Regions from separate parts of the Vibrio tubiashii ATCC 19109 genome, predicted to be linked through region 2. Evidence: predicted binding sites of a transcription regulator. Region 2 holds the regulator's gene; the other holds the start of a gene.
What was found. The regulator MetJ, encoded in region 2, represses methionine synthesis genes. The targets are predictions, from matches to a motif close to TTAGACNTNTANANGTCTAA.

Region 1: the regulator MetJ is predicted to act here: its motif matches at 8,284-8,303, upstream of metA (homoserine O-acetyltransferase MetA).

What each region holds. Positions count from the first base shown of each region.
Region 1 covers NZ_CP009354.1:1,499,018-1,513,968, reverse strand. Annotated here, with positions in the region: gene IX91_RS06915 (TolC family protein) at 1-578, shown strand, start outside; gene IX91_RS06910 (HlyD family secretion protein) at 588-1,568, shown strand; gene IX91_RS06905 (ABC transporter permease) at 1,581-2,744, shown strand; gene IX91_RS06900 (ABC transporter permease) at 2,741-3,874, shown strand; gene IX91_RS06895 (MarC family protein) at 3,966-4,595, shown strand; gene IX91_RS06890 (MerR family transcriptional regulator) at 4,750-5,259, shown strand; gene IX91_RS26985 (methyl-accepting chemotaxis protein) at 5,356-6,651, opposite strand; gene IX91_RS06880 (hypothetical protein) at 6,918-7,301, shown strand; gene IX91_RS06875 (DUF3859 domain-containing protein) at 7,387-7,824, opposite strand; gene IX91_RS06870 (ATP-binding protein) at 7,800-8,195, opposite strand; gene metA (homoserine O-acetyltransferase MetA) at 8,326-9,267, shown strand; gene IX91_RS06860 (alpha/beta fold hydrolase) at 9,264-10,082, opposite strand; gene pilW (type IV pilus biogenesis/stability protein PilW) at 10,205-10,903, shown strand; gene rlmF (23S rRNA (adenine(1618)-N(6))-methyltransferase RlmF) at 11,106-12,158, opposite strand; gene IX91_RS06840 (M48 metallopeptidase family protein) at 12,163-12,666, opposite strand; gene IX91_RS06835 (glutaredoxin family protein) at 12,782-13,015, shown strand; gene IX91_RS06830 (Rho-binding antiterminator) at 13,012-13,257, opposite strand; gene IX91_RS06825 (VOC family protein) at 13,285-13,653, opposite strand; gene modF (molybdate ABC transporter ATP-binding protein ModF) at 13,679-14,951, opposite strand, start outside.
Region 2 covers NZ_CP009354.1:3,075,646-3,090,596, reverse strand. Annotated here, with positions in the region: rRNA gene IX91_RS14145 (16S ribosomal RNA) at 1-1,269, shown strand, start outside; tRNA gene IX91_RS14140 (tRNA-Ile) at 1,336-1,412, shown strand; tRNA gene IX91_RS14135 (tRNA-Ala) at 1,456-1,531, shown strand; rRNA gene IX91_RS14130 (23S ribosomal RNA) at 1,826-4,715, shown strand; rRNA gene rrf (5S ribosomal RNA) at 4,806-4,921, shown strand; tRNA gene IX91_RS14120 (tRNA-Asp) at 4,953-5,029, shown strand; gene glpX (class II fructose-bisphosphatase) at 5,569-6,576, opposite strand; gene zapB (cell division protein ZapB) at 6,890-7,132, shown strand; gene metF (methylenetetrahydrofolate reductase) at 7,231-8,121, opposite strand; gene IX91_RS14100 (bifunctional aspartate kinase/homoserine dehydrogenase II) at 8,352-10,766, opposite strand; gene IX91_RS14095 (O-succinylhomoserine (thiol)-lyase) at 10,766-11,932, opposite strand; gene metJ (met regulon transcriptional regulator MetJ) at 12,152-12,469, shown strand; gene IX91_RS14085 (malic enzyme-like NAD(P)-binding protein) at 12,575-13,852, opposite strand; gene rpmE (50S ribosomal protein L31) at 14,109-14,327, opposite strand; gene priA (primosomal protein N') at 14,611-14,951, shown strand, end outside.

The DNA of each region.
Region 1 (14,951 bases), 1.6 Mb from region 2:
ACCCCGGCTTAGCGCTACTTGATGCGAAAGAGAAACAAGCTGATAGTTTGATCAAGGCAGAAAAAGGCAAATACTACCCAGAAGTTTATCTGTATGGGGATTACAGCCTCCATGAAGATGACTCTCTCGCGAGCCAAATGAAACCCGATTGGTTGGTCGGTGTTGGTGTGAATATTCCTTTGATTGAGAATTCTGGACGTAGTGATCAGGTTAAAGCCGCGCACAGCGCAGTTTCGCAAGTCCGCTACCTCAAAGCGCAAGCAAAACAAGATCTTTCCGTACTGGTTCAGAAAACATACCTTGAAGCGCAGCAAGCCCAAGAGGAAGTTCTGGGCCTAGAGTCAAGCATAGAGTTAGCGAGTGAAAATCTCAATCTACGTCAAAAAGCCTTCTCTCAAGGGCTATCCACCTCCACCGATGTGGTAGACGCGCAGCTTTACGTCGCAAGCGTTCAAACTCAGAAAGCAGCAGCAAGCTTTAACTACTTAATCTCCCTATCCAAGTTACTTGCACTATCGAGTGAGATGGATGCATTCGGCCAATACCAACACAACGCTATCAACATTTCGAGCAAATAAGGATCTAAGATGAAAAATGCAAAACCACTTCTACTTACGGCTGTCGCATTGAGCGTTGCATCTTGGGTTGGCTATAGCTTTTACCAAGCCTATCAACCAAAACCGGTTCGCTTGCAAGGTCAGATTGAATCTCAGCAATACAGTATCTCATCCAAAGTACCGGGAAGAATTGATCAGGTAATGGTGCGCAAAGGCGATCATGTCGAAAAAGGCGAGCTCATCTTTACGCTCCACAGCCCAGAAATTGAAGCAAAGCTAGAACAGGCAAAAGCAGGTGAAAAAGCGGCGGGAGCCCTTGCAATGGAAGCGGAAAAAGGCGCACGCGCTCAGCAAATCCAAGCGGCGAAAGACCAGTGGCAAAAAGCGAAAGCGGCATCGGCTCTGATGGAAAAAACCTATCTTCGCGTCAACAACCTCTATAAGGAAGGGGTGGTCGCCGAACAAAAACGTGACGAAGCGAAAACCCAATGGGATGCCGCTAAGTACACTGAAAGTGCAGCTTTCCAAATGTACCAAATGGCACAAGAAGGTGCGCGTAGTGAGACCAAGCTGGCCGCCGCAGAAAAAGCACGTATGGCAGCGGGTGCAGTTGCAGAAGTTGAAGCCTATGCCGAAGACACAACTATCGAAAGCTGGTTCGACGGTGAAGTGTCCCAAGTACTGCTTCAAAGTGGTGAACTTGCTCCTCAGGGCTTTCCTGTTGTGACTGTGATTGATACCGATGATTCTTGGGCAGTCTTGAACGTACGTGAAGATCTGCTCAGTCACTTTGAAAAAGGTCAGACTTTCTCCGCTTTCGTTCCAGCGCTTAACAAACAAATTGAGTTTAAAGTGTCTCACATTGCCGTTATGGGCGATTTTGCAACCTGGCGTTCAACCGATGCAGCTCAGGGCTTTGACCTAAGAACATTCGAGGTAGAAGCAAGGCCAACTCAACCGGTACAGAATCTGCGTATGGGCATGAGCCTAGTTGTTGAACTAAAGGGATAATTAGGTCGCGATATGGTGGATCATAGCGTTTCCCAGTTTTCAATTATCCGACGCGACAAATGGCTATTGTCTAGTTTGACATGGCTACCTGTCATGCTGGCCGTGATGATTTGGGCAATTTTCTCGCAAGGTATCGCGCGAGATTTGCCCATCGGTGTCGTAAATCTAGACTCTGGCAAAATGTCTCAGCAGCTGATTCGGTACTACGACGCAACATCGGCAATGAAGGTCGATAGGCAGTTCACGAGCGCGCTAGAAGCCAAACAAGCCTTGGTTGAAGGTGAAATATACGCTTATGCCGTTATCCCACCTAACTTTGAACAAGATACGTATAAACAGTTAGCGCCTCAGGTGAGTGTCTTTTACAACAGCCAAATGATCTTGGTGGGTAAGTTGATCAACTCTGCCTTTCTTCAAGCTCAAGGAACGTTTAATGCGCAAGTCAGTGCTGTCGGCAATTTGAGTCAAGGTAATGCGACTTTAAGCTCTGCGCTCGGAAAAGCGGTACCGATTCGTACGCAAATCACTCCCCTATTTAATAAGAACTCCAATTACGCGCAGTTCTTAGTTTCAGCGGTGGTCCCCGCGCTTTGGCAGATTGTTGTGGTTGTGACCACCATTCTCGTCTTATCGGCGAATTTACGCGACAGAGGGTTCAATCATTGGCTTGGCAATAACCCTGCTCGAGCAATCTTTCAAACGCTTGCCCCCTACTCTTGGGTGTTCGCTATACAAGGTTTCGCTTTCTTGTGTTGGTTCTACTTAGGGTTTAAGTGGCCGATGAATGGTAGCTTTTTGGTTTTGCTCGTCGCTCAATGGATAACCATCATCGCCTGTATGATCATGGGCAGCCTGTTTTTCTTTTTAACTCTCGACGCCGCGCGTGCGATGAGTTTCGCAGGCGCATTTACCGCTCCAAGCTTCGCTTTTATGGGGATTACCTTCCCTGTCACCGATATGAATAGCCTTGCCCAAGCGTGGCGCAGTTTATTGCCTATCAGCCACTACATCGAAGTACAGGTCAGCCAAGTCAGTTACGGTCAAGCATGGATGGAATCTTTACACCATCTACTGCCTATGCTTGGTTACCTAGTCCCCGCTTTGTTGACCATTGGGCTAGCGAAAAAGCACTTAAACAATCAAGAGTCCAAAGTCGTAAGTGAGGGGACACTATGAGTTTCTTTGAATTGGTCAAAGCGGAATTTAAAGCACTACTGACCAATCCTGTGGTGGTTCTTACCGTATTTGGCGGCGTGGTGTTTTATTCATTCCTATACCCTTTACCTTACAGCCATCAAACGCCGCGAGAGCAAAAGATCAGTGTGGTGAACTTAGACAGAAGCCAAACGAGCTACCAATTGGAACGTATGGTTGATGCAACGCCACAGGTCAACGTTGTTCAGCGAGATTACACATTAGAAGACGCACACCAAGCTTTTCTCAATGGTGACGTGAGCGGAATACTCGTCATTCCAGAGCACTTTTATAAAGACTTAATGCTTGGGAAAAGCCCGACACTCTCATACGCTGGAGATGCGTCTTACTTTTTGGTGTATGGCACTATAGTGGAAGGTCTTGCACAAGCCGGCGTAACCTTAGCGGCGCAAACTAAGGTGGCTAAACTGCTCATTGACGGTCAGCCGCTATCAAAAGCCGCCGATCAATATGCCGCGACTAAGCTGAATCTAAAACCAACATTTAACCCGCGTATGGGCTATGTGGATTACGTCGTGCCTGCGGTATTTGTGCTCATTTTGCAACAAACTCTAGCAATGGCAGCAGGGTTAATGGTAGGGACGCAGAAACACGGAACGGGTTACTGGAGTCATACCTCTCCACTAAAACTCATCTCAGTTCGTATGCTGGTTTTAATCGCGGTTTATTACTTATTAAGCATGTACTACTTTGGCGCCAGTTTTTCTATGCATGGCGTTAACCAACTGGCACATGCAACAGAGCTTTTAACCCTGCTACTGCCCTTTTTGATAGCATCTTGTGCGATAGGTATTTGGTTAGGATCAATCACTCCAAGACGCGAATTAGTGACGTTAGTCGTGTTAGTCAGCTCAATGCCACTCGTGTTTAGTGCGGGCTTTATATGGCCAATTGAAGCGATTCCTGCCCCAATGGTTTGGTTGTCGGAACTCTTTCCGAGTACCCCAGCTATTCAAAGTTTCTTGACCTTGAATCAAATGGGCGGCACGTGGCAGAGCATTGGAGAAAACTATACTCAACTTTGGTTGCAAAGCTTGGTTTGGTTCTCTATTGCGCTGTGGAGTCTAAAAAACAGGCTTAAAATCAGATAGCTAGATGCCATTTATTTACAGCTATGGATAGCTCAACTTTTATAAATTGTGCTAATGTGATTACTAAACTGACTACATAAGTGATTGACTGATGCACGATTTAACCACCACTGCTGTCACCGTATTTATGGGTTTCTTCGCCATGATGAACCCGATTGCGAATACGGCTGTCTTCGTCGGAATGACCGGCCAGCAAACTGCGGAGCAACGCAAGCAAACAGCATTTAAAGCGCTGGCAACAGCATTCGCCATTGTCGCTGCGTTTAGTTTTCTTGGTAAAGGGATCTTTGAAGTATTTGGCATAACCCTGCCAGCCCTTCGCTTAGCAGGTGGCATTCTCGTCTTTCTCGTCGGCTATCATATGCTGCAAGGCAACTCTTCGAAGATGCACAGTCATGACAGCGAAGAGGCCGCTCAAGACGGTGATATTGCCATCTCCCCACTTGCCCTACCCATCTTAGCGGGCCCAGGAACCATAGCTACGGCAATGAACTACTCTGCCTCGGGCGATATCTTCAGCATCGTGGTGACGATCGCGGCGTTTGCCTTGCTTTGTCTTATCACCTTTGTCTGTTTTTTGTTTGGCCCCAAACTGGTCGATAAACTTGGTGAGAGTGGAATCAATATCGTCACCCGTTTAATGGGACTGATTCTAACGGTAATTGGAATGCAGATGCTGATTCAAGGCGTGCATGACGCTTATATTCTGTTCCAAAAGTAGCCCCCCTTCTTTCTCTTGATACGCAAGGTACAACTCTTTGCCTTGCGTCATCACTCTTATGACATCACTTTTCTTCCCGTCGTTCCTGCTAAACTTGACCCGTCTATTGGTATAGGGTTTAACTTTAGTGAATCGACCAACGCTTGGAGTTTCTATGCTCACCGTCACTCAACTTGCTAAACAATTCGGTATTTCCCGCACCACTATTTTGTATTACGAGCGAGAAAACCTTCTACTGCCATCTCATCGTTCCGCTAACGGTTACCGATGGTATGGTGAAAAACAAGTTGAAAGACTCGACGCTATCATCTCTTATCGCTCATATGGCCTTTCTATTGCGAGCATCAAGTCTCTGCTAAACAAGCAGGGCCAATCTCAAACTCAACTGTTAAAAGATCATTTCAGTGATTTGGAGAGAGAAATTCAAGCACTACGCAACCAACAAAAAGCGATTGTTGTGTTACTCCAAGAGCCTGAATTACTTAATGAAAACATAGTCAACAAACAGCGTTGGGTTGAAATCATGTCCGCGGCTGGCTTCAATAAAGATGACATGAAGAAGTGGCATCAAAAGTTTGAAGAGATGGAGCCAGAAGAGCATCAAAAATTCCTAGAGTCACTAGGAATTAAGCAAGAGGAAATAGTGAAGATTCGTCAACTGTAACGCAAGATAGCGTGAGAGATTCTTAGCTCTGCTGCATTGCTCTATATAAGAGAGGCCTGCCCGTCAAACAGGCCCGTATACACATTAGATTAACGACTACGATTGACTTTCCGAAAGCCCCATAACAGTGTTAGAAACATTTTTGGCCCCTTTATGAATCTCATCCATAACGGTTGAAACCTCCGTTATTTTCGAGTTCCCTTGTTCAGAAATCGTTGAAACCTCACTCATCATGCCTGTCACCTCATTGATTAAGCCTTGATTTTCTTCGACAACTTTTACAATCTCATCAGTAGATTCTGAAGTGCGAGAGGCAAGCTGTCGAACTTCGTCAGCAACGACAGCAAAACCGCGGCCATGCTCGCCTGCCCTCGCAGCTTCTATCGCCGCATTCAGTGCTAGCAAATTCGTCTGGTCGGCAATACCTTGAATAGTAGAAACAATGTTTTGAATATTTTGGGAGCTGGCATTTAATTGCTGAACTTTCTCAACCGTTTCTTGCGCCTTTTTGGAGACATTCTGTGACACCTCAACTGAGTCCGCTAGTAGTTGGGATCCCTCTTGCGCAATTTGCGCTGTCTCAACTGAAGTCGAATAAGCCACTTCAGAAGCCTCCGCGATTGCTTGGTTGCGTTCGATGCGCGCAGTTATATCACTTGCAAATTTTACAACCTTCACCACTTTCCCTGTTTCATCTCTAATAGGATTGTATGTGGCTTCAATCCAAACGCTCGCTCCATGAGAACTACGTCTCTGAAAAAGACCTGATTTGATCTGTCCATCTTCGAGATCTCGCCAAAAATGAGGGTTGTCTTTGTAAAAATCGTCGAAGCAGAACATTCGGTGGTGTTGCCCAACCACTTGGGAAGAGCTGTAACCGAGTGTGCTCAAGAAATTGGGATTGGCTGAAATGACGGTGCCCTTGGGATCAAACTCAATAATAGCTTGCGACTTATCCAATGCAGAAAACAGTGCATCATTTTTTTGGTTTTTATAGAACATCTCAGTGATGTCTGAAGCAATCTTCGCCACGCTAGACACCTTACCTTCGGAATCGTAGATAGGAAAATACGTTGCCTCTAGAACAATGGTTTCACCCTGCTTGTTCTTTCTCTCAAATGTCCCCTCTTTGGTCACGCCTTTGGCCAAGTCGCGCCAAAAACTCTGATAGGCCGCAGAGCTAATATAACTGTCAGAACAAAAAATCCGATGATGCTTTCCTTTTACTTCTTCTAACGAGTACCCAACAACACTTAAAAACAGTCTACTCGCATCTTGAATGACCCCCTCAGGACTAAACTCTATCCAAGCAACATGCTTTTTGATTGCAGCATAGACATGATCAGAATGGTTAGATGTCTGGGGTGGTTCGTTATTTTTAAAAAACAACATAAATTAACCTTCCTTGGGCAATACACTTACTTATAGTGCTGTAATTATAGTCATCACTCAGATATAAATTATCGAATATCACTGTTTATTGGCGCTGCTTTGACCACTTGCCGAGGCTCAGTAATCGACAAGATGCGCAAGATACGAATTACTAAGAGAAAATAATCGGCACTGCCTTACTGTTTGGGCAAATTAGATTGTTCCCTTTCGCGCGATGATAATTTAGACTGCTTAGGCAATTGATACATTTGAACCAAGGATAGTCGATGAGCTCAAATAACATTCTTAGTCCGACACTGATTGAAAGTGGTCGTGACATACCATTACAAGAGCTACTGTTTGCCAAGCGAGTGTTAGATAACTATTTGTCTGTGGCGCAGGAATCAAGCCCAATTGAGCTACTGGCAGAAATGCGTGAAGCTGCGCGAGGTGTTGAATACTTCAAAACTGAAAGCAACCCATGTGAAGCTAGAAACGTGATCAGCAAAATGTTTGCTGAAATTGAAGCGTCGCAGTCTTTTGAAGATTTTAGAACTCTGGCAAGTAAACCGCGCCAAGCGTTGCATGAACTGATTGAAGACCGCGCTCAACTCATTAAACATGAACGCGGTTTGTTGCTCGCTGCTGGGTATGACTTCTCTAGTATTTGAGTTAACAAGCTATGACTCAGGGCGCCGAACAGGTTTATATACACTGTGCGCCCTTAGATACCCGATGTTTTCCTTCGACAAACCACTAAAAACCTCGCTTTTTCCAAAACTCACCTTCATCTCGCGCATACACGTCAAACGTTTTTTCAGCAATCACCTTATCATTCAACGTGATAGTCATGCGCCATTTGCCAATGTTTGATTCAAACCCGTCAACTGGATCAAGTAACTGAATAGTGTCACCCAGATAAAAATCCCAGTCATTACTTCCGACATGCAAGTCGCCACAAAATGGTTCTAAAGTCTGTCCTTTTTTACCTTTCACTCCAGGATGGGCAATACAAAACTCTATCACTTCACCCTTGGCTTTCTTGATGTTGACGATGAAACCAAATTCAATTTCTTCATCGGCGGGGACTTTGGTCGTGAACTCTTGAATCTTAGGCAAGTGCTTAGATTTGGAATCCCACTCTTTATAAATACCGTAAGAGGTCATCTCTACAACTGGGGAACGCTTTGCCATTCTTGCCACCGTTTTTTCATAGATTTTATCGTGTTAGGCGCAACGCCATGAATGTTGCCGTAATTGTTATGACATTCGAGTACTTCAAATTGGGCTTTAACGCGCTTAGCCAGCTTCAGGTAAGGAACAATTTCCCAGCGTTGAACAAATGTGTTTGAAACAACGACACTGTCACCGTTGAGCAAGGCTTGCTCAGTCATCTGTTGACACCACTGATGAGCCATTGCGATTTGCTCCGGCTGATAGACATATTCGCCGCAGTCGTTGATAAAATACATATCAGCTTCATAGTGTTTGGCATCGATTGTCTTTGCCAATGTGCTTTTACCTGATCCAGGCAACCCTCGAATCAAGGTGAGTTTTAAGGTCATAGTGAGTTTAACTAGTGAGTTCGCGCACGAATATTAATATAAATTGGACCAAATTGGCTATCGACATCTCATTCTGATTGGGTTAAGTTTAGAAGTATAGACGTCCATAAATACGCTTAGGGAGTAAGCTGTGCCAATTAAGATCCCCGATCAATTACCCGCATCTGACGTATTGCGTACCGAGAATATCTTCATCATGCCTGAGTCTCGTGCGTCAACACAGGAAATTCGTCCGCTTAAGGTGCTGATCCTCAATCTTATGCCTAAGAAAATTGAGACGGAAACCCAGTTCCTACGTTTGCTATCAAACAGCCCACTACAGGTGGATATTGAGCTGCTACGCATTGATGATAGACCAAGCAAAAACACGCCTACAGAACACTTAGATAACTTCTATCGTCAGTTTGAAATGGTCAAAGGACGTAACTTTGATGGACTGATCATCACTGGTGCACCATTAGGCCTGGTTCAATTTGAAGATGTGATCTACTGGGAACACTTGCAAACCATCATGAGTTGGGCGAAAGAACATGTCACTTCAACGCTGTATGTTTGTTGGGCAGCCCAAGCAGGCTTGAAGTTACTCTACGATCTGCCTAAACGTACTCGTAAGGATAAGCTGTCTGGGGTATATCACCATAAGATCCACCAGCCTTATCACCCTGTGTTGCGTGGTTTTGATGACACCTTCTTAGCACCACACTCCCGCTACGCTGATTTCTCTCCAGAGTTCCTTGCCGAACATACTGACTTAGATATTCTTGCAACATCAGACGTCGCAGGTGTGTATCTGGCAGCCACCAAAGATAAGCGAAATGTATTTGTCACCGGTCACCCTGAGTACGATTCTCACACCTTACACAATGAGTATATTCGTGACTTAGGTGAAGGCATGGAGCCAGTTATTCCAGTCAATTACTACCCGAATAACAACCCAGATAATAAGCCAACTGCAAGCTGGCGCAGCCACGGACACTTGCTGTTTTCCAACTGGCTAAATTATTGCGTTTACCAACAAACGCCATACGACTTGGATCACTTCAGCGAAGCCAATTTTACTAAAGACGATTAGTACTTGCTCATTTGCTGAGTTTCAGACAAAAGATCTTGGATCTGCTTAGATATTAGAGGGACATTTTGCCAAAGAATAAAATGGCCCTCTTTTTCTACCTCAATCAACTGCTTTGATGTGCCAGTTAATTTTTGAATCGCAAAGATAGAGTTGTCAGGATCTGCGATGGTATCCTCTTTGCCATGAATGATCGTTACCGGAAGCGTATCCAGTACGCGCCAATCTTTACCACTCAATTCATTTAACTCTTCAGCCAGTGGCATCATCTCCCCATTCGATGTCTGCCAATCATTAGACAATGCCCAATTGATAAGCCAAGTATCAGCAATTACGTTGTACCACTTAGGTTCTTCGAGCTTAGGGTCAAAAGCGGGCGCGACCAAAACCATCCCATCAACCCTATCCGGTTGCTGAAGTGCAAGTGCCAAAGCGATAGGCGCTCCGAGCGAATGTCCAACCAATATATTGGATTTATCACTGGTTAGCAGTTCACCGATGACTTGCGCTTGTTTATCGAGACTAGAGACCAAATCCGATGTTGATGCACCATAGCCTAAGCGATCAACAGAGATCAGCTCTGCTTGTTCCTGAAGTGATTCGTTGGCGAGGTAGTCTGCATACGCGGTATGGCTACCTGGAGAGCCATGAATAAACACCACCCTATGACTCGCAGTTGGGTTAGCTATTCTGACAAAAGCAAGGCCATCTTTTGTTTGCTCAACCTCTGCATTTAACTCAGTTGCAGACGAAGGTTTGACTGCTAAACCAATGAAAAAACTTATAATAGTTGTTAGAACTGCCGCTTTGTTTCTCACTCTTCACCTCAGTTGATTACACGGTTATCTGCAAAACATGTCGCATACTTTTCTTATCTCGCTAATCAGACCGGATGAGTTGAGATATACATTCAATCTCGTCTGAGAACTTATGTATTCCTATGAGACTAATCATTCTAATTTCAACCCTATTGCTAACTGGCTGTATGGCTTCTACCCAAATTCAAAATTCTGATGCCCAGCAACGTTCAGAAGCCCGCATTGAACTCGGTATTGGTTACATGCAAAGAGGCGACATGCGCAAAGCACGAGAAAATCTAGAACAAGCACTGAAACACTCACCAAACTATTATCGAGCACAACTCTCTATCGCTCACTATTACGAACAAGTTGGAGAAACTCAATCCGCCGAGTCCTTCTACAAAAAGGCCCTAAAGCGTCACCCAAACAACGGAGATGTACTTAACAACTATGGTACTTTCTTGTGTAAACAGGGGGAATTCACTCTTGCGGACAGGTACTTTAATCAAGCAATCCAGCAACAGAATTACTATTTAACCTCAACCAGTTACGAAAACGCAGCCCTGTGCGCAATGAAAGCACAACAAACAGAGCAAGCCATCAGTTACTTCAAACGCGCCTTAGACTTTGAGCCCGACAGAGTTCGCTCAGCTCTAACACTGGCTGAATTGGAAATTGGAGTTGGTTCATTGGAAGATGCAAGGTTGAGATTGCTTCGATTCCACCATAAGTTTGGGCTGCATAAACCGTCTCTAAAGTTGTTGATTGAATTAGAGCACCGAGCGGGGAATCCAACACTGGCAGAGGGGTATAAGCGCAAGCTAGACAGCATTAGCTAACGCTTTGAGTGGTGTTTTTTTCGACGACTTATCACCCGTGATGCACGTTGAATCTTAAGATATTCTTTATAGAGAATGTAAATAAAAGCAGCGATTCCCAACACAGATAAAAGCGCAAACAGGATTAGAAAACTTTCACAGATCCAAATTGGTTCGCAGGGCATATAAATTTCAAACTCCATATGCCCTCCGTTAAATAAGGTTAACTCTTAAGTTTCAGCCACTTTTGGCGTTCAACTTCTGTTTTGAATGTCCAAGCGATAAAGCGACTTACTTTTTGTCCTTGGCTCATTTCAACCACTTTCACCTCTTTAGCACCCGCTTTTTCGAGGTTTTTTCGCATCCATCGCACATTCTCTTTTTTGGAGATAAGCGTAGAGAACCACAGTACCTGCTGCGCAAAATCACGGCTTTCAAATGCCATGTTTTTTACAAATGCCGCCTCACCACCTGGACACCAGAGCTCTGCTTTTTGACCACCAAAGTTAAGTATAGGTGACGATTTAGCTTTCATTTGTCCGGTAGGTTGCCCACGTTTACTTTTACTGGCCGATAAGTTTTTGATCTTTCTCTCTGTTCCCTGCTGTGCTTCTTCAAGCGACTTATGAAACGGCGGATTACAGGTGGTTACATCATAAAACTCGTTTGGTTTGATGATGTCTTTGAAGAAATGACGGCTATCTTTTTGCAATCGAGCTTCAACGCGCCCACTCAGTACCTTATTCGACTGGGCAATGTGATTAGAATTATCAACTGAAACAGAATCAACATCAGAGCCTACGTAGTGCCAGCCATACTGAGTCGCACCAACGATAGGGTAAATGCAGTTGGCCCCAAGCCCGATGTCTAACGCGCGAACTTGGTTATGTTTAAAGCTTTTACTTTCTTTGGTTAATATCTCAGCGAGACGGTGAATGTAGTCTGCGCGCCCAGGAATAGGTGGGCACAAGTAACCTTGTGGAATGTCCCACTCGGTGACTCCGTAGTGGTAAGCAAGTAATGCTTTGTTGAGTAGCTTAACCGCCAAAGGATCGGAAAAGTTAATGCTCGGCTCCCCTTTAGGATTCTTCACTACGTGCTTTTTCAGCTCTGGTAGAGCCGCTGTCAGCTTTGCGAAGTCATATCGCCCTTGGTGCAAATTGCGCTGATGCAGACCTTTCTGCCCTTTAATCGTGACGACTTTCATCTCGCTGTTATTTGGCGTGTCTTTTTTATCGGCTTTCTTAGATTGAAATTGTTTATTTGGGCGCGTCATAGTTTTATTTTTGTTTGGCAGTTTCTAGATAGATCATAAACAAGCGAGCATCTAACTCAAGTTGATGATAGTCAGGCTCCATATGGCAGCAGAGCTGATAGAAGGCTTTGTTGTGCTCTTTCTCTTTTAGGTGGGCAAGTTCGTGAACCACTAACATTCGAAGCAAAGGCTCAGGTGCATTCTTAAACACACTGGCAATACGAATCTCATTCTTTGATCTAATTTTGCCACCATGAACCTTAGCCACATAGGTATGTAGCCCGAGAGCATTGTTGATAAGGTGAATTTTGTTGTCGTAGATGACTTTGCTCAAAGGCGCCGTCTTCTTCATATAGCGGTTCTTTAGCACCATTGTATATTCAAACAGCGCTTTCTCACTCTTTATGGTGTGGTTGTCTGGATAACGTTTTTCAAACCACGCTGCCAAACGACCCGAATCTACCATTTGAGTTACGGGAGTAACGATATGTTCTGGGTAACCTTGAATATAACGAAGTGCGGGATTCATAGTGACTGTCATGGCGTTGAGCGTAAATAAAGGGGCACAAGTCTACTCTATTCGTACTTGCCATTCACGACCTTTTCATTAAACTCTGCGCCTAATAAACGAGTAGGAACAAACCATGAAACGACTTGTACTGTACGTAAAAGACAAATGCCCTCACTGCAAAGATGCACAGCGCTACCTTGACTCGAAGGGCTATCAGTACCGATTAACCAACGCCAAGATGCAGCGTGGCCGTAAAGAGTTAGACGCAATTGGTGCTCGTTCGCTACCCGTACTTAAGATTGGCGACCGCTATATGATTGGCTGGAACGCAAGTAACTTTGAGAAAATGTACAAGTCAAAGGGTTAATAAAACAGCTTACTAACGAAGTGCGGGTTATCGGTGAGCACTTCTAACTCGGATAGATCATCGAGCACAACTAGGTGCTCGATACCACTCATGCACACCTTGATACACTCTTGCTTCTCTTCGTTACGAGCCGTATCTAATGCTTCACCTTCAATGTAAACACCAGATTTGAGATGCAGCCTTACCGGATAACGGTACATGCACACAATTTCGATATAATCGTAGTCGTTACAGCTAATCATAATCTCCCTCAAATCCTTGTTATCACGCTATAAATGCACAGCCTCTATCTTGTTGCCATCAAGATCACGTACAAACGCTGCGTAGTAGCTTTCACCATACTCTGGCCTTAACCCCGGCTGTCCTTCACAGCTAGCGCCCTGTGCCAGAGCCACACGATAAAACTCGTCAACAGACACTTGGTCAGGTGCATTAAAAGCGATATGTGTTCCGTTGCCAGCATTCGCTCTGTTTTCACTGGGTAATCCAACCCAAAATTCAAAATTGTCGCCATACGCGGCAGCAACATCTTCGATATAATGCGCCCTTTTTATACCCAATGTAGCGAACACCTTGTCATAAAATTCTACGGCTAACTTAACATTAGACGTGCCAACAGAAACATGGTTCAACAGCATTTAGACTTCCTTATATAACAGTCAGTTAAAGTAAAAGATTGGAGCGAACATGAGGCTTATAGCAGCTCGCCTCCTGATCATAAACAAACTCAACTTCATTCCTAATGCTCTCAAGCTTATCTTTCTGATAATGCGACACATAGAGCAGTTGACTAAGGTTTTCTTGCGCTATCAGCTCTAAGGTATTTTTAACTAACCTTCTGCCCAGATAATCTAGCCCTTGATATGGCTCATCCAAAATGAGTAAAGCAGGTTGCTTCACAATCGCTCTGGCAATCAAAAGCAGTCTCTGCTGACCGTATTCCAGTTGTCTGAACGAGGTGTTGGCATACTCACTCATGTGAAGTATCTCCAACCATTCTCGCGCCACTTGAATCTCTTTTTTACTTGGCTGTTGATATAGACCGATCGAATCGTAAAAACCTGACAAAATAACTTCAATAGCTTTGCAACTCACTCGATATTGCAGATGCAGCGCCGAAGAAACCATACCGATGTTCTTTTTAATTTCCCAAATCGACTCGCCTGATCCTCGTTGATTCCCAAAGATTTGAATGTCGTTGGAATAACATTGTGGATGATCGCCGAATATTAGACCTAACAGAGTACTTTTTCCGCACCCGTTCGGGCCTTTGATTTGCCAATGTTGGCCGTTATCGATTCGCCAGTTTAAGTCGGTAAAGATGGTCTTCTCGGTATAAGCGACCTTACCATTACGTATCTCGAATACTGGGTTGTCAAAGTGATGTTCGTGTTGATACCTGTGAATTAAATCCAGCATCTGCTCACTTTGCTGTTGGGATTGAGCTTTAATCTGGCTTATAACAGGGTGAGCTTCCCACTCACTTCGGCCCATTACGCTTTCAAGCTTACCGTGGTTAAACAGTGCGATTTGTTCAATCCAGTCTGGTATGTCTTCCTCGCGATTGAAGGTCACTACCATCTGAGTTGATTTGGCAAGTTGGGTTAAATAATTGGCGAGTGAAGCTCGATGAGCGATATCTAACCCAGTGAATGGGTTATCAAGAACAATCAATTCCGGCTCGGTGGCGAGTGCTCGGGCGAGCATGACGCGACGAGTCTCACCAGTGGAAAGAACTCGAAATCCACTCTGCGCAAGGTGTGACAGATCCAAATCGACAATCAGTTGCTCAGTAAGTGAGTCAGATTGGCATTGCTCAAAAATCAGTGAATATACGCTTGTGCCTTTATCGACTTTGTCTAGAAAATCGGTGTCATCTTTAGCAATTTCTTCTTCAAGCAGTCTCTGCTGCTCAACTAAAGAGACTTGAGCAATC
Region 2 (14,951 bases):
GGCGACGATCCCTAGCTGGTCTGAGAGGATGATCAGCCACACTGGAACTGAGACACGGTCCAGACTCCTACGGGAGGCAGCAGTGGGGAATATTGCACAATGGGCGCAAGCCTGATGCAGCCATGCCGCGTGTATGAAGAAGGCCTTCGGGTTGTAAAGTACTTTCAGCAGTGAGGAAGGTTCATGCGTTAATAGCGTATGGATTTGACGTTAGCTGCAGAAGAAGCACCGGCTAACTCCGTGCCAGCAGCCGCGGTAATACGGAGGGTGCGAGCGTTAATCGGAATTACTGGGCGTAAAGCGCATGCAGGTGGTTTGTTAAGTCAGATGTGAAAGCCCGGGGCTCAACCTCGGAATTGCATTTGAAACTGGCAGACTAGAGTACTGTAGAGGGGGGTAGAATTTCAGGTGTAGCGGTGAAATGCGTAGAGATCTGAAGGAATACCGGTGGCGAAGGCGGCCCCCTGGACAGATACTGACACTCAGATGCGAAAGCGTGGGGAGCAAACAGGATTAGATACCCTGGTAGTCCACGCCGTAAACGATGTCTACTTGGAGGTTGTGGCCTTGAGCCGTGGCTTTCGGAGCTAACGCGTTAAGTAGACCGCCTGGGGAGTACGGTCGCAAGATTAAAACTCAAATGAATTGACGGGGGCCCGCACAAGCGGTGGAGCATGTGGTTTAATTCGATGCAACGCGAAGAACCTTACCTACTCTTGACATCCAGAGAACTTTCCAGAGATGGATTGGTGCCTTCGGGAACTCTGAGACAGGTGCTGCATGGCTGTCGTCAGCTCGTGTTGTGAAATGTTGGGTTAAGTCCCGCAACGAGCGCAACCCTTATCCTTGTTTGCCAGCGAGTAATGTCGGGAACTCCAGGGAGACTGCCGGTGATAAACCGGAGGAAGGTGGGGACGACGTCAAGTCATCATGGCCCTTACGAGTAGGGCTACACACGTGCTACAATGGCGCATACAGAGGGCGGCCAACTTGCGAAAGTGAGCGAATCCCAAAAAGTGCGTCGTAGTCCGGATCGGAGTCTGCAACTCGACTCCGTGAAGTCGGAATCGCTAGTAATCGTGGATCAGAATGCCACGGTGAATACGTTCCCGGGCCTTGTACACACCGCCCGTCACACCATGGGAGTGGGCTGCAAAAGAAGTGGGTAGTTTAACCTTCGGGAGGACGCTCACCACTTTGTGGTTCATGACTGGGGTGAAGTCGTAACAAGGTAGCCCTAGGGGAACCTGGGGCTGGATCACCTCCTTATACGATGATTATTGCGATGAGTGTTCACACAGATTGATATGTTTATACACGTTAAGAGACGATACTGGGTCTGTAGCTCAGGTGGTTAGAGCGTTCGCCTGATAAGCGAGAGGTCGGTGGTTCAAGTCCACTCAGACCCACCAATCTTCCTCCCAGAAGAATTGGCACACAGTATCAACACCTGATGGGGCTATAGCTCAGCTGGGAGAGCGCCTGCCTTGCACGCAGGAGGTCAGCAGTTCGATCCTGCTTAGCTCCACCATCTTTAAGCGCATTTGCGTAAGTGTTCTTAAAAATGGTTTCGAAAGAAATCTAGCTCTTTAACAATTTGGAAAGCTGACGAATAACAACAATCCCCATCTCTTTGAGATGCGTTGTTATTCAAATTAAAAGTTCTCAAATCCTAATTCTATGAATTAGGTACCAACACACATTCAAGTGTTCTTGGAAACATCCTTGCGATGTTTAATATTTGAGTCCGGCAAAATCGTGTCTGCACATGTATAAAAATGCAGACAACTTTGGTTGTTTAAACAGAGACCCTTTGGGGTTGTATGGTTAAGTGACTAAGCGTACACGGTGGATGCCTTGGCAGTCAGAGGCGATGAAAGACGTAGTAACTTGCGATAAGCCCAGATTAGGTAGTAACAACCATTTGAGTCTGGGATTTCTGAATGGGGAAACCCAACTGCATAAGCAGTTACTGTTAACTGAATACATAGGTTAACAGGGCGAACCGGGGGAACTGAAACATCTAAGTACCCCGAGGAAAAGAAATCAACCGAGATTCCGAAAGTAGCGGCGAGCGAAATTGGACTAGCCCTTAAGCTTTTAATGAGACAGGTGAATGAGCTGGAAAGCTCAGCGATACAGGGTGATAGCCCCGTAACCGACATCTCATCATCAGTGAAATCGAGTAGGGCGGGACACGTGATATCCTGTCTGAATATGGGGGGACCATCCTCCAAGGCTAAATACTACTGACTGACCGATAGTGAACCAGTACCGTGAGGGAAAGGCGAAAAGAACCCCTGTGAGGGGAGTGAAATAGAACCTGAAACCGTGTACGTACAAGCAGTAGGAGCACCTTCGTGGTGTGACTGCGTACCTTTTGTATAATGGGTCAGCGACTTATATTCAGTAGCAAGGTTAACCATCTAGGGGAGCCGTAGAGAAATCGAGTCTTAACTGGGCGTCGAGTTGCTGGATATAGACCCGAAACCAGGTGATCTAGCCATGGGCAGGTTGAAGGTTGAGTAACATCAACTGGAGGACCGAACCGACTAATGTTGAAAAATTAGCGGATGACTTGTGGCTAGGGGTGAAAGGCCAATCAAACCTGGAGATAGCTGGTTCTCCCCGAAATCTATTTAGGTAGAGCCTCGGACGAATACTACTGGGGGTAGAGCACTGTTAAGGCTAGGGGGTCATCCCGACTTACCAACCCTTTGCAAACTCCGAATACCAGTAAGTACTATCCGGGAGACACACGGCGGGTGCTAACGTCCGTCGTGGAGAGGGAAACAACCCAGACCGCCAGCTAAGGTCCCAAATTATAGCTAAGTGGGAAACGATGTGGGAAGGCTTAGACAGCTAGGATGTTGGCTTAGAAGCAGCCATCATTTAAAGAAAGCGTAATAGCTCACTAGTCGAGTCGGCCTGCGCGGAAGATGTAACGGGGCTAAGCTATAAACCGAAGCTGCGGCAATGCGATTTATCGTATTGGGTAGGGGAGCGTTCTGTAAGCCGTTGAAGGTGGATTGTAAAGTCTGCTGGAGGTATCAGAAGTGCGAATGCTGACATGAGTAACGATAAAGGGGGTGAAAAACCTCCTCGCCGGAAGACCAAGGGTTCCTGTCCAACGTTAATCGGGGCAGGGTAAGTCGACCCCTAAGGCGAGGCCGAAAGGCGTAGTCGATGGGAAACGGGTTAATATTCCCGTACTTCTTACAATTGCGATGGGGGGACGGAGAAGGCTAGGTGGGCCTGGCGACGGTTGTCCAGGTTCAAGTGCGTAGGCTTGAGAGTTAGGTAAATCCGGCTCTCTTTAAGGCTGAGACACGATGTCGAGCTACTACGGTAGTGAAGTCATTGATGCCATGCTTCCAGGAAAAGCCTCTAAGCTTCAGATTGTAAGGAATCGTACCCCAAACCGACACAGGTGGTCGGGTAGAGAATACCAAGGCGCTTGAGAGAACTCGGGTGAAGGAACTAGGCAAAATGGTACCGTAACTTCGGGAGAAGGTACGCTCTTGACGGTGAAGTCCCTTGCGGATGGAGCTATTGAGAGTCGCAGATACCAGGTGGCTGCAACTGTTTATTAAAAACACAGCACTGTGCAAAATCGTAAGATGACGTATACGGTGTGACGCCTGCCCGGTGCCGGAAGGTTAATTGATGGGGTTAGACGTAAGTCGAAGCTCTTGATCGAAGCCCCGGTAAACGGCGGCCGTAACTATAACGGTCCTAAGGTAGCGAAATTCCTTGTCGGGTAAGTTCCGACCTGCACGAATGGCGTAATGATGGCCACGCTGTCTCCACCCGAGACTCAGTGAAATTGAAATCGCTGTGAAGATGCAGTGTACCCGCGGCTAGACGGAAAGACCCCGTGAACCTTTACTACAGCTTGGCACTGAACATTGACCCTACATGTGTAGGATAGGTGGGAGGCTTTGAAACCGGTACGCCAGTATCGGTGGAGCCGTCCTTGAAATACCACCCTTGTAGTGTTGATGTTCTAACTTAGACCCGTTATCCGGGTTGAGGACAGTGCCTGGTGGGTAGTTTGACTGGGGCGGTCTCCTCCCAAAGAGTAACGGAGGAGCACGAAGGTGGGCTAATCACGGTTGGACATCGTGAGGTTAGTGCAATGGCATAAGCCCGCTTGACTGCGAGAATGACAATTCGAGCAGGTGCGAAAGCAGGTCATAGTGATCCGGTGGTTCTGTATGGAAGGGCCATCGCTCAACGGATAAAAGGTACTCCGGGGATAACAGGCTGATACCGCCCAAGAGTTCATATCGACGGCGGTGTTTGGCACCTCGATGTCGGCTCATCACATCCTGGGGCTGAAGTCGGTCCCAAGGGTATGGCTGTTCGCCATTTAAAGTGGTACGCGAGCTGGGTTTAGAACGTCGTGAGACAGTTCGGTCCCTATCTGCCGTGGGCGTTGGAAGATTGAAGGGGGCTGCTCCTAGTACGAGAGGACCGGAGTGGACGAACCTCTGGTGTTCGGGTTGTGTCGCCAGACGCATTGCCCGGTAGCTAAGTTCGGAATCGATAACCGCTGAAAGCATCTAAGCGGGAAGCGAGCCCTGAGATGAGTCTTCCCTGACCCCTTGAGGGTCCTAAAGGGTTGTTCGAGACTAGAACGTTGATAGGCAGGGTGTGTAAGCGTTGTGAGGCGTTGAGCTAACCTGTACTAATTGCCCGTGAGGCTTAACCATACAACACCCAAAGGGTTTTGATGGACTCAAAGCAAGAACTTTGAATGTGTAATTACAGAACTTAAAACAGCTTTCCGAATTAAGAATTTGCTTGGCGACCATAGCGATTTGGACCCACCTGATTCCATGCCGAACTCAGAAGTGAAACGAATTAGCGCCGATGGTAGTGTGGGGCTTCCCCATGTGAGAGTAGGACATCGCCAGGCTTTAAATTTAGACTTAGAGTCTAACCAGTGCGGAGCGGTAGTTCAGTTGGTTAGAATACCGGCCTGTCACGCCGGGGGTCGCGGGTTCGAGTCCCGTCCGCTCCGCCACTTATTCTAGACCTCAGCAGCAATGCTGAGGTCTTTTTGTATCTACGGGATTATTTTGCTCTGCGACCAACGAGTCCCGCTTGCCCGCAAGCCCGGCCGTCAGCCACTTATTTAGAAAGCCTAGTCTTACGACTAGGCTTTCGTCGTTTTAGAAGCCCGTTGCTGACGCAACGGGCTTCTTGCGTTTAGTGGAAAGTGGAACGGGCTACGCCCTATGGAACACTTCGTTTCGGGAAAACGGGAGCGGGCTTCGCCCTGCGAGAGGTGAGTGTTGATACTAAGTTGGTAGAGCCGATGGTTTAGAAGGCGTTGACAGGACTCGTCCCCTAAAAGACACAATCCTCCAGTTCTCCAGTTCTCCAGTTCTCCAGTTCTCCAGTTCTCCAGTTCTCCAGTTCTCCAGTTCTCCAGTTCTCCAGTTCTCCAGTTCTCCAGTTCTCCAGTTCTTCGTAGGACGAACTCCGTTCCCACCTCCTGCTTCTTTACCAAACAAAAAAGGCCAGCAGCTGCTGACCTTCTATGATTTTGATGTTCACCTGTTAAAGAATAATATCTCTTACTTCAGGATCTTTACGCTCTAGGTAGTGAGTCGATTTAATACGACGAATAGTACGGCATCGACCACGAATTAACAGAGTTTCAGTCGTAGCGATATTACCTTGGCGAGAGATACCCTCTAGTAGGTCTCCTTTAGTAATGCCTGTTGCAGAGAATACAACGTTATCGCTACGTGCCATATCTTCCATCTTAAGTACGACATTAGCTTTTACGCCCATTTCTTCACAGCGTTTAAGTTCTGCAGCGCCATAGATGCGGTTTTCTTCACTATCACCTTTCACTTCATGGCGAGGCAGTAGTTGACCATGCATATCACCATCCAGTGCACGAATGACAGCCGCTGAAACAACACCTTCAGGAGCACCACCGATACAGTACATAACGTCCACTTCGCTATCAGGCATACAAGTTAGGATAGAAGCAGCAACATCGCCATCTGGCACAGCAAAGACGCGAACACCCATTGCCTGCATTTCTGCGATCACAGCATCATGACGAGGCTTTGCAAGGGTAATGACCACCAGTGTATCTAAAGTCTTGTTCAGCGCTTGCGCGATGTTCTCTAGGTTCTCTTTGAGTGGTTTATTGAGGTCGATACAGCCTTTTGCACCAGGGCCAACAACTAACTTTTCCATGTACATATCAGGAGCTTTAAGGAAGCTGCCTTTTTCACCAGCTGCAAGTACTGCTAGAGCATTAGATTGACCCATTGCAGTCATACGTGTGCCTTCAATAGGATCAACCGCGATGTCTACCTCATCTCCACCAGTACCTACGTTCTCACCAATGTACAGCATTGGCGCATCGTCGATTTCGCCCTCACCGATCACGATCTCTCCACTGATCTCGGTTTTATTAAGTAAGCTGCGCATGACCTCAACCGCAGCGCCATCTGCTGCGTTCTTATCGCCGCGGCCAAGCCACTTGTAACCTGCTAAAGCTGCACCCTCGGTAACTCGAGAAAATGACATTGCTAAATCGCGTTTCATGAAGACTCCAAAGTGTTAGGAAAGAGAGAAAAACAAAAGCGGCAGGATCTTATCATATCAGAAAGGAAACGTTTGCCTTTTTGCTCGAACAGGCATTGAACTGGATCAATCTAACAGGTTAAATTAACAAATAGATGTCGCTCGCTTGAGGGATGTAAGACCATTGTCAATTTACGCTGTTTTTTTAATCGAATGGCAAAAAAACTACAATATAGGGCGTGTTTATCCGCTCTCGGCTGAGTAGAATGGTTGCAAATGGTTTTGGAACATAGGTGACCAAAACCTTCTCCGAATAATAGATAGGTAGGCTAAGATGTCTTTTGAAGTATTAGAACAACTAGAAGCAAAAATCCAAACTGCAGTAGATACAATTGCTCTTCTACAAATGGAAGTTGAAGAACTGAAAGAAGAGAAAGAAAAGCTAGCGACTGAAGCAAACGAACTACGTAGTAACCGTGAAGAGCTAGAACAAAAAGCTCAGCAAATGCAGCAAGAGCACTCTGCTTGGCAAGAGCGCATCCGTAACCTACTTGGTAAAATGGATGAAGTAGAGTAATCACTACTCGTATTTAAAAAGGCTGAACTCTGGTTCAGCCTTTTTGCTTTCTGGGGACAACAATGACCAAGCAGTAATTGGTCATTTTGGAATACTACCTATGCTTTAGGACGAACGCCTAAAGTGTGGCACAGGGCGTAAGTCATTTCCGCACGGTTGAGGGTGTAGAAATGGAAATCCTTAACCCCTTCACGGCTCAATGTACGCACCATGTCAATTGCTTGGCTTGCTCCAACAAGCTGCCTTGTTGTTGGATCATCATCCAAACCTTCAAACTGCTTAGCCATCCATCCCGGAACTTTAACGTTGTTCTGCGCTGCAAAGCGAGAAGCTTGCTTGAAGTTCGAAACTGGTAAAATACCTGGAACGATTTCTACATCAATGCCTGCCGCCACGCAGCGGTCACGGAATCGCAAGTAACTCTCTACGTCAAAGAAGAACTGAGTGATAGCTCGGTTCGCACCGGCATCTACCTTACGTTTTAAGTTAAGTAGGTCAGCTTGAGCGCTTTTTGCTTCAGGGTGAACTTCAGGGAAAGCAGCAACTGAGATATCGAAGTCATGGCGCTCTTTTAGCAAAGTGACGAGGTCAGAAGCGTACATTTCAGGCTTACCACCACCTGGGGGAATATCACCACGCAGCGCGACAATACTTTGAATACCATTTGCCCAGTAGTCATCAGCGATTCGGACAAGCTCTTCACGTGATGCATCAATACAGGTTAAGTGCGGCGCGGCAACTAGACCTGTTTGATCTTTGATCTCTTTGATAATCGAGTGTGTTCTATCTCGCTCACCGGAGTTAGCACCATAGGTAACCGAAACAAATTTTGGTTGTAGAGTCTTAAGGCGGTGCACAGAGTTCCAAAGTGTTTCTTCCATCTTTTCGCTACTAGGTGGAAAAAACTCAAATGACACATTGATATTGTCAGACAGTTCGGCGATATTCTGATTTAAGGCGTCGATATGACCTGCGTGCGTGTATCCCATCTTACTCTCCCTGTGGCCACTCCGTGCCATAAAACTCTAAAATTCCAAATCGACGTTTAGACGTCTATATGTCTACAGAATGTATTGAATACGATTTAATGTCAATAATGTGATTATGAATATTTTTCAACTTAATCATGAGCTGGCTTCAAGTTTAGTTGAAGTAAATTGATATGGGATTGAAAGAGAATAAAGTAAAAAGGCGCCGAGGAGATCAGCGCCTTTGTGAGTTAGAGTAAACTTGAGAGGAGGTTCAAATCAGATTGAATCGCACCTGCGGTGACTTCTCTGCCTGCGCCAGGGCCTCTGATAACAAGTGGATTGTCTTTATACCACTTACTCTCGATAGCGAATATATTGTCACATGGCAGTAAGTTCGCTAGAGCATGCTCTTTGCTTAGCGCTTCAACACCTACCGTTGCAGTACCATTTTTCTCTAATCTTGCGACATAACGAAGCACTTTGTCTTCGCGCTGAGCTTTCTCAAGGCGCTCTGCGAGCAGTTCACTTAATAGCGCACTCTTATCAAGAAATTCATCTAGGGATAGCTCAGCGAGCTCTGTAGGTACCAAACTTTCAACTTTTACCGCTTCTGGTTCCAATGTAAGGCCTGACTCGCGCGCTAGGATGACGAGTTTACGCATAACGTCTGAACCGTCTAGGTCGCTGCGAGGGTCGGGCTCAGTTAAGCCTTGCTGCCACGCTAGGTCTACCAGCTCAGCAAAAGGAACGCTGCCATCGTATTGCTGGAATAGCCACGAGAGGGTGCCTGAGAAAATACCTGATAATGCGATAATGTCATCGCCGCTTTCTCGTAGGTCTCGAACTGTGTGGTTAATTGGCAGCCCTGCACCAACGGTAGCGTTGTAAAGCCAGTGACGATTGATCTTTGCGAAGGCGTCTTGAACCTGATGGTAGTATTGGCTAGAAGCTGACCCCGCGACTTTATTTGCCGAGATCAAGTGCATGCCTTGCTCCGCAATTTCTAAGTAGCGTTGGGCTAAGGTTTGACTGGCAGTCACATCCAACACAACAAGATCATCATAGCCTTGAATAGCACCGAGTTTTTCAATCCAGTCGTTTCCTTCGTGGCTAATCGCTTCGTCATCGAAATGAGCACCAACTTGGCTTGCATCAATTCCTTTCGGGTCGAACCAATAAGTTTGGCTATCAATCACAGCCACTAACTCAAAGTTCATACCATGACGCTTTTCAAGTTCGCTCTTTTGCTCGGTGAACAGTTCTAACCAGCTTGAGCCGATATTGCCTTTACCACACAGGGCAATAGCGACACGTTTCTGGGCTTGGAACAATTGGCTATGAATAGCTTTAACCAAGGGTTTAGTATCGGTTGTGCGTAAAACGGCAACTAAGCTAAGCCCGGACAATGATTCTGAAATAAACTCGACAGGTGAAGATTTCAGTTGCTGGTAGAAACCATAGCAATGGTTGGCATTCTTGGTTACGCCAGCTCCTACCGCTGCTACCATCGAATAACCTTCTTTAAGCTTAATCTCCGCTTCAATTGCCGCATCTTGTAGATACTCTAAAGCGCCGCCCACTATTTCACTTGTGTAAGCGAGACGTAAGCAATGTTGGTCTGCTTGAGCTTCATAAGTCAGTGGTTCAAGCTGTGCTCGCTTGAGGCTTGCAAGTACCTCATTTTCGACTCGTTGGAAATCATGACCAGAGGTGAAATTGAGTTGAATTAATAGCACTTCATCTAGTGATGAGATGATTTTTGCACCGCGACCAGAGGCAAGCACACGTTCTATGCGTGTAGAACCAGATTCTGGTTGGTAGCTGCAACGAAGATGTAGATCCATCGCACTTTGAGCGACGGGTTGTAACGTACGGCTATGCAGTACAGGGGCAGCAAGTCTAGCAAGCTCACTGGCCTCATCTAAGCGTAATAACGGTAGAAGACAGGCATCTGATACTAACCTTGGGTCCGCGCTGTATACACCTGCTACATCACTCCAAATCGTTACGCGTTTCGCTTCTGCCAGCGCGCCGATAACGGTTGCTGAATAGTCAGAACCATTACGCCCTAGTAACACCGTATGCCCTTGGCTATCTTGAGCCATAAAGCCAGTGATCACCACTCTATGATGAGCGTGTTGCACTAATACTTCTTTAGTGAGCGGGTAAGAAGCACCAAAGTCGACTTCAGGCTGAGTGCCCGCTTCAGCACGTAAAAATGCGCGAGCATCCTGAGCCACAGCAGGTAGAGAGTGTTGATTGAGCAGCGCTGCCAATAGGCGTGAAGACCACACTTCGCCATGACCTAAAACGGCTGCTTTCTCTGCTTCGTTGAGCGGATAAGTCAACTCGCCCAAGGTACTGAACTCATCATTTAAAGTAGCGAGTAGCTGCTGTTTTACTTCTCCTTCAATAAGCGTTTCAATCAGCTCGGTTTGAAACTGGCGCAGTGCTTGAAGTTCTTCGTGAGCAATACGGCCATCTTTGCTGAGGGCTTCGAGAAATGCAATCAGGCGGTTGGTGGTTTTGCCTGCGGCAGAAACAACGATCAGATCTTCTGGTTGTGAGTATTCTTTTAAGATACCGACGACACGGCGGTAGCACTCAGGGTCGGCAAGGCTGCTACCACCAAACTTATGGAGTTGACGTTGAATAGTAGACATTAGAAGGCTTCCTTAGCTTTTGCGAAAGCTTGTTCAAGGTCAGCAATTAAATCTTCTGCATCTTCAAGCCCAACCGACAGGCGCAGCAGTTGTTGGGAAACACCAGCCTCTGCAAGTGCTTCCTCTCCCATTGCCCTATGTGTCATTGAAGCAGGGTGACAGATTAGGCTCTCTACACCGCCGAGAGATTCAGCAAGTGAGAAAAGCTCTAGTTCACCAACAAAGAATTTAAGTTGTTCAAAGCTACCCGCGAATTCGAAGCTGAGCATAGAACCAAAGCCAGTTTGCTGCTTTTTAGCAATCTCATGGCCTGGATGCTCAGGCAGGCTAGGATGATAGATGTTACCGACTAAGTCTTGGGTCTGTAAGAAGTCTAAAATTTGGCGAGAGCTCTCCTCATGCACCTTCATACGTGCCCCCAGAGTACGGATGCCGCGCAATGTCATGTAGCTATCAAATGGTGTGCCTGTTGCACCAATACAGTTACCCCACCAAGCTAGTTCTTCCGCGTGTTCTTCGGTTTTGGTAATGACAACACCGCCAATAACATCAGAGTGGCCATTGATATACTTGGTGGTCGAGTGAATAACAAAGTCGGCGCCAAGGTCTAAAGGCTTTTGGAACACAGGTGTCAAAAAGGTATTGTCGACAGCCACTAGAGCGCCAACTTGTTTAGCTTTCTCACATACGTCCGCGATATCGACGACACGAACTAGCGGGTTAGATGGTGTTTCCAATAGGATCAGTTTAGGCTTTTTAGCTAGGGCTTCGGCAAAAGCTTGTTCGTTAGATTGATCAACAAATAGAACTTTGAAATCACCTTTATTTGCGCGGGTATTGAATAGACGGTAAGTACCACCGTAGCAATCGTGCGGTGCGACGATAAGGTCATCTGGGCCAAGGAAAGCGGATACCCATAGATTAAGTGCCGAAGTACCACAGTTGGTCACGACCGCGCCCTTACCTGACTCAAGTTCAAACAGAGCAGTTTCGAGTAGTCCGCGGTTTGGGTTGCCTGAGCGGGTGTAATCGTACTTTGGTACATCACCAAAGGCAGGAAAGCCATAATTTGTCGAGAGGTAAATAGGTGGAACAACTGCGTGATGTTGAGTGTCGGACTCGATACCAGTACGTACCGCGATTGTGGCTGGTTTGCGGGTGCTCATAAGTGTTTCCTTTCGAACTTTAGTGACTTCTATTTGGGAATACGCTATACCTTTATCTTGTTAGATATATGTTATTCCAATCCCATACCTTTCCACTTTACTTATCATTTTTGTGGACGTCAACACTTCTAGACGTCTATATGTCTTTGCTTGTGGCTATAAATACCGCTAAAATTAGGGATTCTATTTTCAACCATAAAAAATAACGAAAGGTGCGCAATGGCAGATTGGAATGGCGAATACATTAGCCCATATGCTGAGCATGGAAAGAAAAGCGAACAAGTAAAGAAGATTACAGTTTCTATTCCATTGAAAGTATTAAAGGTTTTGACTGATGAGCGTACCCGCCGCCAGATTAATAACCTGCGCCACGCAACAAACAGCGAGCTATTGTGTGAAGCTTTTTTGCATGCATATACCGGGCAGCCACTGCCGACCGATGAAGATTTACGTAAAGACCGCCCAGACGATCTTCCTGCTGAAGTGAAAAAACTGATGACAGAGATGGGAATTGAGTTCGAATCTTTCGACGAATAATAAAAATAGTCGCACCTAATTTTCGCACGCTGACGAAACTGAAATTAAAAAAAACCGCTGTCTTAACAGCGGTTTTTTCGTTCTTGAAGAGATTACTCAGCCAATTTATTCGGCCATGTAGTTTTCTGGCATTTCAATGCGAGCAACACCTGAGTCAACAGCGGCCTGAGCAACGGCTTTAGCAACACGAGGTAGTAGACGCGAATCCATTGGTTTTGGAATGATATAGCCAGGACCAAACGACAGAGCATCAACGCCAGCAGCTGCTAGGACTTCAGCTGGCACTTCTTCTTTCGCTAGTTGGCGAATAGCGTCAACCGCTGCCAGTTTCATCTCATCGTTAATTTCACTTGCGCGCACGTCTAGCGCACCGCGGAAGATGAATGGGAAACACAGCACGTTATTCACTTGGTTAGGGTAATCACTACGACCAGTACCCATGATCAGATCACTACGTACATCGTGAGCAAGTTCAGGTTTGATCTCTGGATCTGGGTTAGAACACGCAAAGACCACAGGTTTGTCTGCCATCAACTGAAGAGCTTCTGGTGAGAGTAGGTTAGGGCCTGATACACCAAGGAACAGGTCAGCACCTTCGATAACGTCTTCTAGTGTGCGCTTATCGGTGTTGTTGGCGAATAGCTGTTTGTATTCGTTAAGATCGTCACGACGAGTGTGGATAACACCTTTACGGTCAAGCATGTAGATTTTCTCACGCATCGCGCCACACTTAATCAGTAGCTCCATACATGCTACTGCTGCTGCACCTGCACCGAGACACACAATCGTTGCGTCTTCTAACTTCTTCCCTTGAAGTTCAATGGCATTAAGCATACCTGCCGCGGTAACAATCGCCGTACCGTGCTGGTCATCGTGGAAAACAGGTACATCACAACGCTCAATCAACTGCTTTTCGATTTCGAAACAGTCTGGCGCTTTGATGTCTTCTAAGTTAATACCGCCAAAAGTATCGGCGATGTTAGCAACGGTATCGACAAACTCTTCGATAGTACGGTGCTTTACTTCAATATCAATTGAATCTAAGCCCGCAAAGCGTTTGAAAAGCAGCGATTTACCTTCCATTACAGGTTTAGATGCTAGAGGACCTAAGTTGCCAAGACCAAGAATCGCCGTACCATTTGAGATAACAGCAACCATGTTGCCTTTTGATGTGTACTTGTAGACGTTGTCAGCGTTTTGTGCGATTTCACGTACAGGCTCTGCTACACCAGGGCTATAGGCTAGAGCAAGATCTTTAGCCGTTTCTGCTGGTGTTGTTAGTGCGACTGCAATTTTACCTGGAGTTGGGTAAGCATGATAATCCAAAGCTTGCTGACGAAATTGTTCTTCTGGGGATACTTCTTGGCGATTGTCGTCTGACATAGGTGTAGGTACTCATTAATAATTATATGGAATGGGGAAATCCATTCTAGAGTAACTAAGTCAAGCTGCCTAGGTCAGAATGCGAGCCGAAGCAATAAAAAGTAGTAAATGACTGGAGATAAGACCAGATGAACAGAGATATGGCTAGAGAATATTAAAATTAATAATAGATTACTCTGCAAAATGGATATTGCGTGAGTGACAGATAACAAAAAAGGACGCCTGAGCGTCCTTTTTAGATTCGGCTAAGAAGAAATTATTTCTTGCTTGATAGAGCACCGAAACGCTTGTTGAAGCGATCAACACGGCCGCCTGTATCAACGATACGTTGCTTACCAGTGTAGAATGGGTGACATTTGTCACATACGTCTAGGTGGATAGACTCTTTAGCTAGAGTTGAGTTGAACTCAAAAGAGTTACCGCAAGAACAAGTCGCTTTTACTGCTTTGTATTCTGGGTGGATACCAGCTTTCATGGGAGAACCTCTAAATATAGGCCGTGTCGCTATCCGATTCTAAGCCGGACACCACACGTAGTTAATAAAAAACCTTTTCGGATACCGCTGCTGTAAAGCTAGCCATATCACTAAGGCGCGATATAGTAATGAATACCTGACTTAGGATCAACCAGTTTAGACCCGAAATCGCTACTTTTTTAGCCTAAGTTATTCTTGATGCTTGAATCACGCTCTCTTTCCACTGCTAGGCTTTTCCCTTAGACTAGCCTACGTAACCTCTCACTTAGCTGTATAGCCTATTATGCGACCAACAATTGCGCGCGTGGCATTGCCTGTGCCTCTCGACAAACAGTTTGATTATCAGATCCCTAACCACCTATTTCCTATCATAGGTGGGCGTGTCTCTGTCCCTTTTGGTCGTCAAACTCTGGTTGGCATTGTCACCGCGTTGGTGAATGAGTCAGAGTTCAGCCTTGATAAGCTTAAGCCGATTAAGCATGTGTTGGATAACCAGCCTGTGTGGCCTGAAAAGCTCTACTCCTTACTCTTTTGGTGTAGTCAGTTTTACCAGTATCCGCTTGGTGACACTTTGTTTAATGCCATGCCAAGTGCACTGCGAAAAGGTAAAGACGCTGATTTCGC